Regions from separate parts of the Streptomyces sp. NPDC018029 genome, predicted to be linked through region 1. Evidence: riboswitches for the same ligand, from Rfam matches in the RefSeq annotation. Region 1 holds a riboswitch; the other holds the start of a gene.
The links. A riboswitch is a leader RNA that binds a small molecule or an ion and turns the genes downstream of it on or off. The one in region 1 is predicted to bind glycine.
Positions count from the first base shown of each region.

Region 2: linked by a shared signal. The riboswitch ahead of gcvP (aminomethyl-transferring glycine dehydrogenase) and the one ahead of gcvT (glycine cleavage system aminomethyltransferase GcvT) in region 1 are both predicted to bind glycine.

Region 1 is NZ_JBIRFV010000011.1:290,329-295,383, forward strand. It holds gene ACH4D5_RS31385 (enhanced serine sensitivity protein SseB) at 1-689, opposite strand, end outside; gene ACH4D5_RS31390 (AAA family ATPase) at 749-1,447, opposite strand; glycine riboswitch at 1,588-1,694, shown strand; gene gcvT (glycine cleavage system aminomethyltransferase GcvT) at 1,844-2,968, shown strand; gene gcvH (glycine cleavage system protein GcvH) at 3,027-3,404, shown strand; gene glyA (serine hydroxymethyltransferase) at 3,428-4,687, shown strand; gene ACH4D5_RS31410 (L-serine ammonia-lyase) at 4,847-5,055, shown strand, end outside.
Region 2 is NZ_JBIRFV010000017.1:143,764-148,818, forward strand. It holds gene gcvP (aminomethyl-transferring glycine dehydrogenase) at 1-2,556, opposite strand, end outside; glycine riboswitch at 2,746-2,844, opposite strand; gene ACH4D5_RS37185 (PRC-barrel domain-containing protein) at 2,989-3,372, shown strand; gene ACH4D5_RS37190 (DNA polymerase IV) at 3,407-4,876, opposite strand; gene ACH4D5_RS37195 (MerR family transcriptional regulator) at 4,914-5,055, opposite strand, start outside.

The DNA.
Region 1 (5,055 bases):
GGCCACGGGGCCGGCACCTGGCCGAGGGCGCGGCCGAGGGCCTCCATGGGGAGCTCGCGGGCGTTGCCGTCCCAGGTGGACAGCTCGACGCCGACGAAGAGGACCGGGGCGTCCGTCTCGATGTCGGCCAGGCAGCGGCGCGCGGTGAGCACCACGCCGGTCGCCTCGAACTCGCGGCCCGCCGCGGCGAGGAAGTCCACCGGGTCGTGCTGCCAGTCCGGTTCGTAGAGACGCACCCGGCCGCCGGTCGTGGGCCCGTCCAGCGGGGTGCGGCCGGCCCGGCAGAGCTCGGCCACGGCGGGCGGCGGCAGCGGGACGCCGACGGTGCCGTCCGGGTTCAGCGCGATGCCCAGCTGCGGCGGGAGGCCGCGGGCGAACTCCACGGCGGGTGCCACGGTGCGGCCCATCCGGTCGGCCGCGTCGCCGAGGGCCTGCCGGAACTGCTGTTCGGAGCTGAAGACGGGGACGTACGCCTGGCCGTCGATCTCCAGGGTCGGCAGGTCCAGGGTGCCGCTGTCGGGGCCCCCGCCGTTCGGCAGCGGGATCCAGATGTGGCTGCGGCCGAGCACCTCGACGATCCGGCCGCCCGCCGACGCGTCGGCGCCGAGGGAGGCGGCGAGGACCTCCTCCAGTTCGTTGCCCGGCCATCCGCCGTACGGATGGGCATGTGCCTGCGCCGGAAAGTCCATCTGTCCAACCCCTGCTCGCGACCGCTCTGCCTGCGGCTCGAACCCTAGCGCCGGTGGGCTCACCGGTCGAAGGCGATCGCCCGCAGCGCCTGCGCCGCATCCCGGTCGAGCAGCACCGCGGAGTGGCAGCCGCGCGGCAGGTCACCGCGCTCGGTGGCGCCGACGAGGCGGCCGACCGTCCTGCGGTGCCGCGTGAACGCGTACCGCGAGACGCCTCTGCCGCGCTCGCGCTGGCCCTGGAGCGCCGTGTCCACCGGGACGTCGAGCAGCAGCAGGTGCAGGGCGGAGCCGCGGCGGGCGGCCTCGCGGGCGAGCCAGCGGCGCACCCAGGCCTGGGTCCCGCAGTCGTGCACGACGACGCCGGCGCCGGTGCGCAGGGTGCGGCGCAGGCCCGCGTAGTGCGCGAGGCGGACCAGGGGGCGGTAGACCGCGTACGGCAGCAGGCGGGGCATGCGGCGGGCCCAGCGGTCGCGGGTGTCCTGGGAGTCGATGCGCGGGCCCGTGACGGCCTGCCGCATCAGCGTCGACTTTCCGCCACCGGGCAGGCCGGAGACGACGACGAGGTCGCCCTCGCCGAAGGTGAGGCGGCGGGGGCTGTGGCCGGCCCGCTGCCGCAGGTCCCGGACGACGGCCACGGGGAGCGGGCCGCAGCTCTCCGCGGCGGGGGTGGCGGCCTGCTTCGGCAGCGCCACTCCCGTGGTAGTGGCAAAGACACTGGTCCTGCTGCGCACCGTGATCGGCCTCCCCGTAGCGGTCACGTACTGCTTTCCCCAGCAAGTGTAAAGAGAAGGTAATGCGGCACAAGAGCATTCCGGGCAGTGCGATCCGTGTCCTGCCACGGCTCCCCGTGGCCGGGGTCGCGTGCAATGATGTGCCCGCCAACTCCATACCGGCCGTTTGAATCCGCGCGGGAGAGTTCCCGGAGCCAGCACGCACGCGTGCCCGGGGCGCCGAAGGAGCAAGTCCCTCCCTTGAATCTCTCAGGCCCCGTACCGCGCGGGCGAGGCACATCTGAAAAGCGGGCCGCCCCGGTGGCCCCACCCAAGGTGCAAGCCGGGCGTCTCACATATCGGGACACGCTCGGCGAACCTCTCAGGTTCCGATGACAGATGGGGAGGATCGACCTCGCCCGTCATGCCCTGGGAGTTCCCTTCATGAGCACTGCCCCCCGTCTCACCGCCCTCGATGCCGTGCATCGTGCGCTCGGCGCGACCATGACCGACTTCGCGGGCTGGGACATGCCGCTGCGGTACGCCAGCGAGCGCGACGAGCACAACGCCGTGCGCACCAAGGCCGGTCTCTTCGACCTCTCCCACATGGGTGAGATCACGGTCACAGGACCGGCGGCCGTGGACTTCCTGAACTTCGCGCTGGTCGGCAACATCGGCTCCGTCGGTGTCGGCCGTGCCCGCTACACGATGATCGTCGCCGAGGACGGCGGCATCCTGGACGACCTGATCGTCTACCGCCTCGGCGAGACCGAGTACATGGTCGTCGCCAACGCCTCCAACGCGCAGACCGTGCTCGACGCGCTGACCGCCCGCGCCGACGGCTTCGACGCCGAGGTACGCGACGACCGCGAGGCGTACGCGCTCCTCGCCGTCCAGGGTCCCGAGTCCCCCGGCATCCTGAAGTCACTCACGGATGCCGACCTGGACAACCTGAAGTACTACGCGGGTCTGCCGGGCACCGTCGCGGGCGTCTCCGCGCTGATCGCCCGCACGGGCTACACCGGTGAGGACGGCTTCGAGCTCTTCGTCTCCCCCGGTGACGCCGAGAAGCTGTGGAACGCGCTCATGGAGGCGGGCACGCCCGTCGGCATGGTCCCCGCCGGCCTCTCCTGCCGCGACACGCTGCGCCTGGAGGCGGGCATGCCGCTGTACGGGCACGAGCTGACGGCCGAGCTGACGCCGTTCGACGCCGGGCTCGGCCGGGTGGTCAAGTTCGAGAAGACGTCGCAGTCGGACTCCTTCGTGGGCCGCGCGGCCCTGGCCGCCGCCGCCGAGCGCGCCGAGACCGCCCCGCCGCGCAAGCTGGTCGGTCTGGTCGCCGAGGGCCGCCGGGTCCCGCGCGCCGGCTTCTCCGTCGTCGCCGACGGCAAGGTCATCGGCGAGGTCACCTCCGGCGCCCCGTCCCCGACGCTGGGCAAGCCGATCGCGATGGCGTACGTCGACGCCGAGCACGCGGCCCCGGGCACGCAGGGTGTCGGCGTCGACATCCGCGGTACGCATGAGCCGTACGAGGTCGTGGCCCTGCCGTTCTACAAGCGCCAGAAGTGACCCCCCGCACATCGTCCCCGTTCCGCAGCACCCACCCGCGTACAGGAGAATTCGACTCATGAGCAACCCCCAGCAGCTGCGTTACAGCAAGGAGCACGAGTGGCTGTCGGCCGCCGAGGACGGCGTGGCGACGGTCGGCATCACGGAGCACGCGGCGAACGCGCTCGGTGACGTCGTCTTCGCCCAGCTCCCCGCGGTCGGCGACACGGTGGTCGCGGGCGAGTCCTGCGGCGAGCTGGAGTCGACCAAGTCGGTCAGCGACCTCTACTCCCCGGTGAACGGCGAGGTCGTCGCCGCCAACCAGGACGTCGTCGACGACCCGTCGCTGGTCAACTCCGCCCCGTTCGAGGGCGGTTGGCTGTTCAAGGTGCGCATCACGGACGAGCCGGACGACCTGCTCTCCGCCGATGAGTACACCGCCTTCACCGCCGGCTGACCCATACCGATAGGGATCGTGTGATGTCGCTTCTGAACACCCCTCTCCACGAGCTGGACCCGGACGTCGCCGCCGCCGTCGACGCCGAGCTCCACCGCCAGCAGTCCACCCTGGAAATGATCGCCTCGGAGAACTTCGCTCCGGTCGCCGTCATGGAGGCCCAGGGCACCGTCCTCACCAACAAGTACGCCGAGGGCTACCCCGGCCGCCGCTACTACGGCGGCTGTGAGCACGTCGACGTCGCCGAGCAGATCGCGATCGACCGGCTCAAGGAGCTGTTCGGCGCCGAGTACGCCAACGTCCAGCCGCACTCCGGCGCCTCCGCGAACCAGGCCGCCCTCTTCGCGATCGCCCAGCCCGGCGACACGATCCTCGGCCTCGACCTGGCGCACGGCGGCCACCTCACCCACGGCATGCGCCTGAACTTCTCCGGCAAGCAGTTCAACGTGGTCCCCTACCACGTCGACGAGGCCGGCCTGATCGACATGGCCGAGGTCGAGCGCCTGGCCAAGGAGAACAACCCGAAGGTGATCATCGCGGGCTGGTCGGCCTACCCGCGCCACCTGGACTTCGCCGAGTTCCGCCGGATCGCCGACGAGGTCGGCGCGAAGCTGTGGGTCGACATGGCGCACTTCGCCGGGCTCGTCGCCGCCGGTCTGCACCCGAACCCGGTGCCGTACGCGGACGTGGTGACCTCCACCACGCACAAGACGCTCGGCGGCCCGCGCGGCGGCATCATCCTGGCCCGCAACAAGGACTTCGCGAAGAAGCTGAACTCCGCGGTCTTCCCCGGCTTCCAGGGCGGCCCGCTGGAGCACGTGATCGCGGCCAAGGCCGTCTCCTTCAAGGTCGCCGCCTCGGAGGAGTTCAAGGAGCGCCAGCAGCGCACCCTGGACGGCGCCCGCATCCTGGCCGAGCGCCTGGTCCAGGACGACGCGAAGGCCGTCGGCGTCGACGTCCTGTCCGGCGGCACGGACGTGCACCTGGTCCTCGTCGACCTGCGCAACAGCGAGCTGGACGGCCAGCAGGCCGAGGACCGCCTCCACGAGGTCGGCATCACGGTCAACCGCAACGCGGTCCCGAACGACCCGCGGCCCCCGATGGTCACCTCGGGCCTCAGGATCGGCACCCCGGCGCTCGCCACGCGCGGCTTCCAGGAGGAGGACTTCCGCGAGGTCGCCGACATCATCGCCGAGGCCCTCAAGCCCGGCTTCGACGCGGACGGCCTCAAGGCCCGGGTGACCGCTCTGGCCGACAAGCACCCGCTGTACCCCAACCTGTAGCATTTTCGTACGCTTTCCTTCGTACGAAACGACGGGGCACCGCGCACACTGGAAGTGAACACAGTGAGTGCGGTGCCCCGGCTCATGTCCGGCGCACGCCCCGCTCTCTGCACCACCCCGGCAGACAACGGCGTCTACCAACCACCCTTTGGAGTTCTCGTGGCCATCTCGGTCTTCGACCTGTTCTCGATCGGCATCGGCCCGTCCAGCTCCCACACGGTCGGTCCGATGCGCGCCGCCCGCATGTTCGCGAGCCGCCTCAAGAACGAGGGCCTGATGGCCCACACCGCCGCGATACGGGCGGAGCTGTACGGCTCGCTCGGCGCCACCGGCCACGGGCACGGCACCCCGAAGGCCGTCCTGCTCGG
Region 2 (5,055 bases), on a different contig from region 1:
CGGGAACGACATGGTGGGCGCGTGGAAGCCGTAGTCGATGAGCCGCTTCGCGATGTCGTCGACGCTGACCCCGGTCGCCTTGCTGAGCGGCCGCAGGTCCACGATGCACTCGTGCGCGACCAGGCCGGCCGGACCGGTGTAGAGCACCGGGTAGTGCGGCTCGAGGCGCTTGGCGATGTAGTTGGCGGAGAGCACCGCGACCTGGGTGGCGCGCTTGAGGCCCTCGCCGCCCATGAGGCGCACGTACGACCAGGAGATCGGCAGGATTCCGGCGGAGCCCCACGGCGCCGCGGAGATCGGACCGACGCCGGTCTCGGGGCCGGCCGCGGGCTGCAGCGGGTGGTTGGGCAGGTACGGCGCGAGGTGCTCGCGCACCCCGACCGGACCCACGCCGGGACCGCCGCCGCCGTGCGGGATGCAGAAGGTCTTGTGCAGGTTCAGGTGCGAGACGTCGCCGCCGAAGTGGCCCGGCTTGGCGAGCCCCACCAGGGCGTTGAGGTTGGCCCCGTCGACGTACACCTGACCGCCGGCCTCGTGCACCTCCGCGCAGATGTCGGTTACGTGCTCCTCGAAGACGCCGTGCGTCGAGGGGTACGTGATCATCAGTACGGCCAGCTCGTCGCGGTGCTTCTCGATCTTGGCGCGCAGGTCCGCTATGTCGACCTCGCCGTCGTCGGCGGTCTTCACGACGACGACCTTCATGCCGGCCATGACGGCGCTCGCGGCGTTCGTGCCGTGGGCGGAGGACGGGATGAGGCAGACGGTGCGCTGCTCGTCGCCGTTGGCCCGGTGGTAGCCGCGGACCGCGAGCAGTCCGGCGAGCTCGCCCTGCGAACCGGCGTTGGGCTGCAGGGAGACCTTGTCGTACCCGGTCACCTCGGCGAGCCGCTCCTCCAGCTCACGGATGAGCGTGAGGTAGCCCTGGGCCTGCTGGGCGGGCGCGAAGGGGTGCAGCTGGCCGAACTCGGGCCAGGTGACGGGCTCCATCTCGGTGGTCGCGTTGAGCTTCATGGTGCAGGAGCCCAGCGGGATCATGCCGCGGTCGAGCGCGTAGTCGCGGTCGGCGAGCTTGCGCAGGTAGCGCAGCATCGACGTCTCGGAGCGGTACTGGTGGAAGACCGGGTGAGTCAGGTAGTCGTCGCCGCGCAGCAGGCCCTCGGGCAGCGTGTCCGCGACGGCGGCGTCGAGCGCCTCGACGTCGGCGTCGACGCCGAAGGCGCCCCACACCGCGCTGAGCTGCCGGCGCGTGGTCGTCTCGTCGCAGGACAGGGAGACGTGGTCGGCGTCGACGAGGTGGATGTTGACGCCGGCCTCGCGGGCGGCGGCCACCAGCTGCTCGGCCTTGCCGGGCGCCCGCACCGTGAGCGTGTCGAAGTAGGCGCCGTGGACGACTTCGTAGCCGCCCCTGGTGAGGCCGGCGGCGAGCAGCGTCGCGTAGCGGTGGGTGCGCCGCGCGATCGCCTTCAGGCCGTCGGGCCCGTGGTACACGGCGTACATTCCGGCCATGACGGCGAGCAGCACCTGAGCGGTACAGATGTTGCTGGTGGCCTTCTCGCGGCGGATGTGCTGCTCACGGGTCTGCAGCGCGAGGCGGTAGGCCTTGTTGCCGTCGGCGTCGACGGAGACGCCGACGAGCCGCCCGGGCAGGCTGCGCGCGAACTTCTCGCGGACCGCCATGTAACCGGCGTGCGGCCCGCCGAAGCCCATCGGCACACCGAAGCGCTGCGTCGTGCCGACGGCAATGTCGGCGCCGAGCTCGCCGGGCGAGGTGAGCAGCGTCAGGGCGAGCAGGTCGGCGGCGACGGTGACGACGGCGCCGAGCTCGTGCGCCTGGTCGATGAGCGGCTTGATGTCGCGGACGGCACCCGAGGCGCCCGGGTACTGGACGAGTACGCCGACGACGCCGCGCTCGGCGACCTCGGCGGGCAGGCCGTCGCTCAGGTCGGTGACGACGACCTCGACACCGGTGGGCTCGGCGCGGGTCTGGATGACGGCGATGGTCTGCGGCAGGGCGTCGGCGTCGACGACGAACACGCCGTCCTTGACCTTGCCCATGCGACGCGAGAGGGCCATGGCCTCGGCGGCGGCGGTGCCCTCGTCGAGCAGCGAGGCTCCGGAGGTGGGCAGGCCGGTCAGCTCGGCGACCATGGTCTGGAAGTTGAGCAGCGCCTCGAGGCGGCCCTGGGAGATCTCGGGCTGGTACGGCGTGTAGGCCGTGTACCAGGCCGGGTTCTCCATCACGTTCCGCAGGATGACCGGCGGCGTGAAGGTGCCGTAGTACCCGAGTCCGATCATGGAGTCGAGGACCTGGTTCCGGTCGGCGAGGGAGCGCAGCTCGGCCAGCACCTCGGCCTCGGAGCGCGCGCCGGGCAGCTTCAGCGCTTCGGCGTTCTTGATCACATCCGGCACCGCGGCGGCCGTCAGCTCGTCGAGCGAGCCGTACCCGACCTGGGCGAGCATCTTCGCCCGCGCTTCCGCATCGGGCCCTATGTGCCGCTGCTCGAAGGGGATGCCCTGCTCAAGCTCCGAGAGCGGGGTGCGATGGGTGGCAGTCATTGCGGAGGCCTCCTGGTCTGCACGACCTGCGAGGGGTACCACGGCGCGGGTACCCGGACGGCCTCCCCCTCTGTCATCTCAACCTGAGAGCTTCACAGACCGGTCCGTTTCGACAGATCTGCTTTCACCGTCGGTGAGGAAGGGTTCCGAACGTGCCCGCCCGACGCCCGCCCTGCTTTCCAGAGTGACCTCGTCCGTGCGGTACGGGTGCCTGAGAGATTCCGGGGAGGATTTGCTCCTTCGGCGCCTCCGGGATCACGTCCCGGAGAGCTCTCCCGCACGGGGTCAGCAGCCAAGCGCCAGCCTACCAGCGAGGACCCCGGCCGTTCCCTCGAGTGGCCACCTGCCCCGAAGTGCTCTTTCGTAGTGACTACGAATGATTAAAGATGAGTTACGCCCGTTTTCGACGAGCCGCGACCAGCTGGAGGGCCCGTGCAGACCGATATCGATCCGCGCAACCTGATCGGCCGCAAGGCGTTCGACCGGAACGGGACCAAGATCGGCACGATCGACGAGGTCTACCTCGACGACGCCACGGGCGCCCCGGAGTGGGCCGCCATACGCACCGGCCTGTTCAGCCGCGACGCCTTCGTCCCGCTGGAGCCGAGCGAGCTGGCCGAGGACGGCACCCTGCACATTCCCTTCGACCGCGCCCTGATCAAGGACGCCCCGGACTTCGGGGTGGGCCGCCACCTCTCCCCCGAGCAGGAGCTCCAGCTCTACCACCACTACGGCCTCGACACGACGCCACCGGGCGCCCCACCGCCCCCGCCCGACCAGGACTTCGGCCGCATCGCCGGCACAGAGGCCCCCTGACCCACTGGCCCGCGGCCCGACCCGGCACCCGGCCTCACCCCGGGCCCTCCACCGCCACCCGAGCTGCCCCCGACGCTCCTTCGAGCCCCGCTTCAGCCACCCTCTCGCCCCGCTGCACCGCTCTGACCAGCGGCAGCGGCTCCGCGGGCGCCAGGTCCGGGTCGTCCGTCCGGAACGTCCGCACCCGCCCCGGTGGCGAGTCCGGCGTCTCGAAGCGCACCGTCACCCGGCCGAGACCGCTCCCCTGCACCCAGCCGTGCCCGTACTCGGCATGCCGCACGTCGTGTCCGGCCGCCCACCGCCGCTCGGCAGGCACCACCGGCTCCTCGGCCCGCTCCCGCTCCGGATCGCCCGCGGCCACCTCCGCGGCCGCTGTCCCGCCGGCTTCCTCCGCCGCCGCCCCTTCGGCACCGGCCAGGGCCGCCTCGGCCGCCTGGGCCTGCGCGAAGAGATCCTCCTGCGTGTAGTCCGCGAGCCCCGTGACGCCCACGCCGAGCAGCCGCACCCCTCCCGTGGTGTCCACGGACTCAAGGAGCCGCGCGGCGGCCTCCCGGACCACTCCCGGGTCGTCCGTGGGCCCGCGCAGCGTCTCGGACCGCGTCAGCGTCGAGAAGTCGAACCGCCGCACCTTGAGCACGATGGTCCGCCCCGAGTGCCCGGCCGCCCGCAGCCGCTGCACACACCGCTCCGCGAGCCGCCCGACCTCCGTCCTGACCCGCACCCGGTCGTGGATGTCCACGTCGTACGTGTCCTCGACGCTGACCGATTTCGTGTCCCGCTCGGCCACCACGGGCCGCTCGTCGTGCGCGAGCGCCATCGCGTACAGCGAGCCGCCGTGGGCCTTCCCCAGCAGTCGTACGAGCTCGTCCTCACCGGCCTCCGCGAGCTCCTCGACCGTCGTGATCCCGGCCCGCCGCAAATGGTCGCCCGTAGCAGGCCCCACCCCGGGCAACGTCCGCACGGACATCGGCCCCAGCAGGGCGCGCTCCGTCCCCGGGGTGATCAGCACGAGACCGTTCGGCTTGGCCTCTTCCGAGGCGATCTTCGCCAGCATCTTGGAGACGGCGAGCCCCACCGACCCGGCGAGCCCCGTCACCGCCCTGATGTCCGCCCGCAGCCGCTCCCCCACGGCCCGGGCCGATTCCGCGTCGTCGGCGACGCCGCCGGCCTCCAGGTCCACGAAGGCCTCGTCCAGGCTGAGCGGCTCCACCAGCGGCGACAGCTCCCGCAGGAGGCCCATCACCTGCTCGCTGATCTCGCGGTACAGCCCGAAGCGCGGCACGAGATACGCGGCGTTCGGCGCCAGTCTGCGCGCCTGCCCCATGGGCATCGCCGAGTGCACTCCGAACCGCCGCGCTTCATAGGAAGCGGTCGCCACGACACCCCGCGGCCCGAGCCCGCCCACGATCACGGCTTTGCCCCGCAGGCTGGGCTTCGCGGCCTGCTCCGCGGACGCGTAGAAGGCATCCATGTCCAGATGCAGGATCGTCGGGGCGCTTCTCACATCTCCGATGCTGCCTTACGCCACTGACAACGCGGCCTCAGACCGCCTTGTTGCGCCGTCTGGCCAGCTCGTCGGCCGGATTGTGCCCGATGAGCGTCTCCCCGGTGTCGATGCGCTCGCCGTGCAGCTGGGACAGCGCGGCCTCGACGTCCCGCCAGACGACCCCCACGGCGATCCCG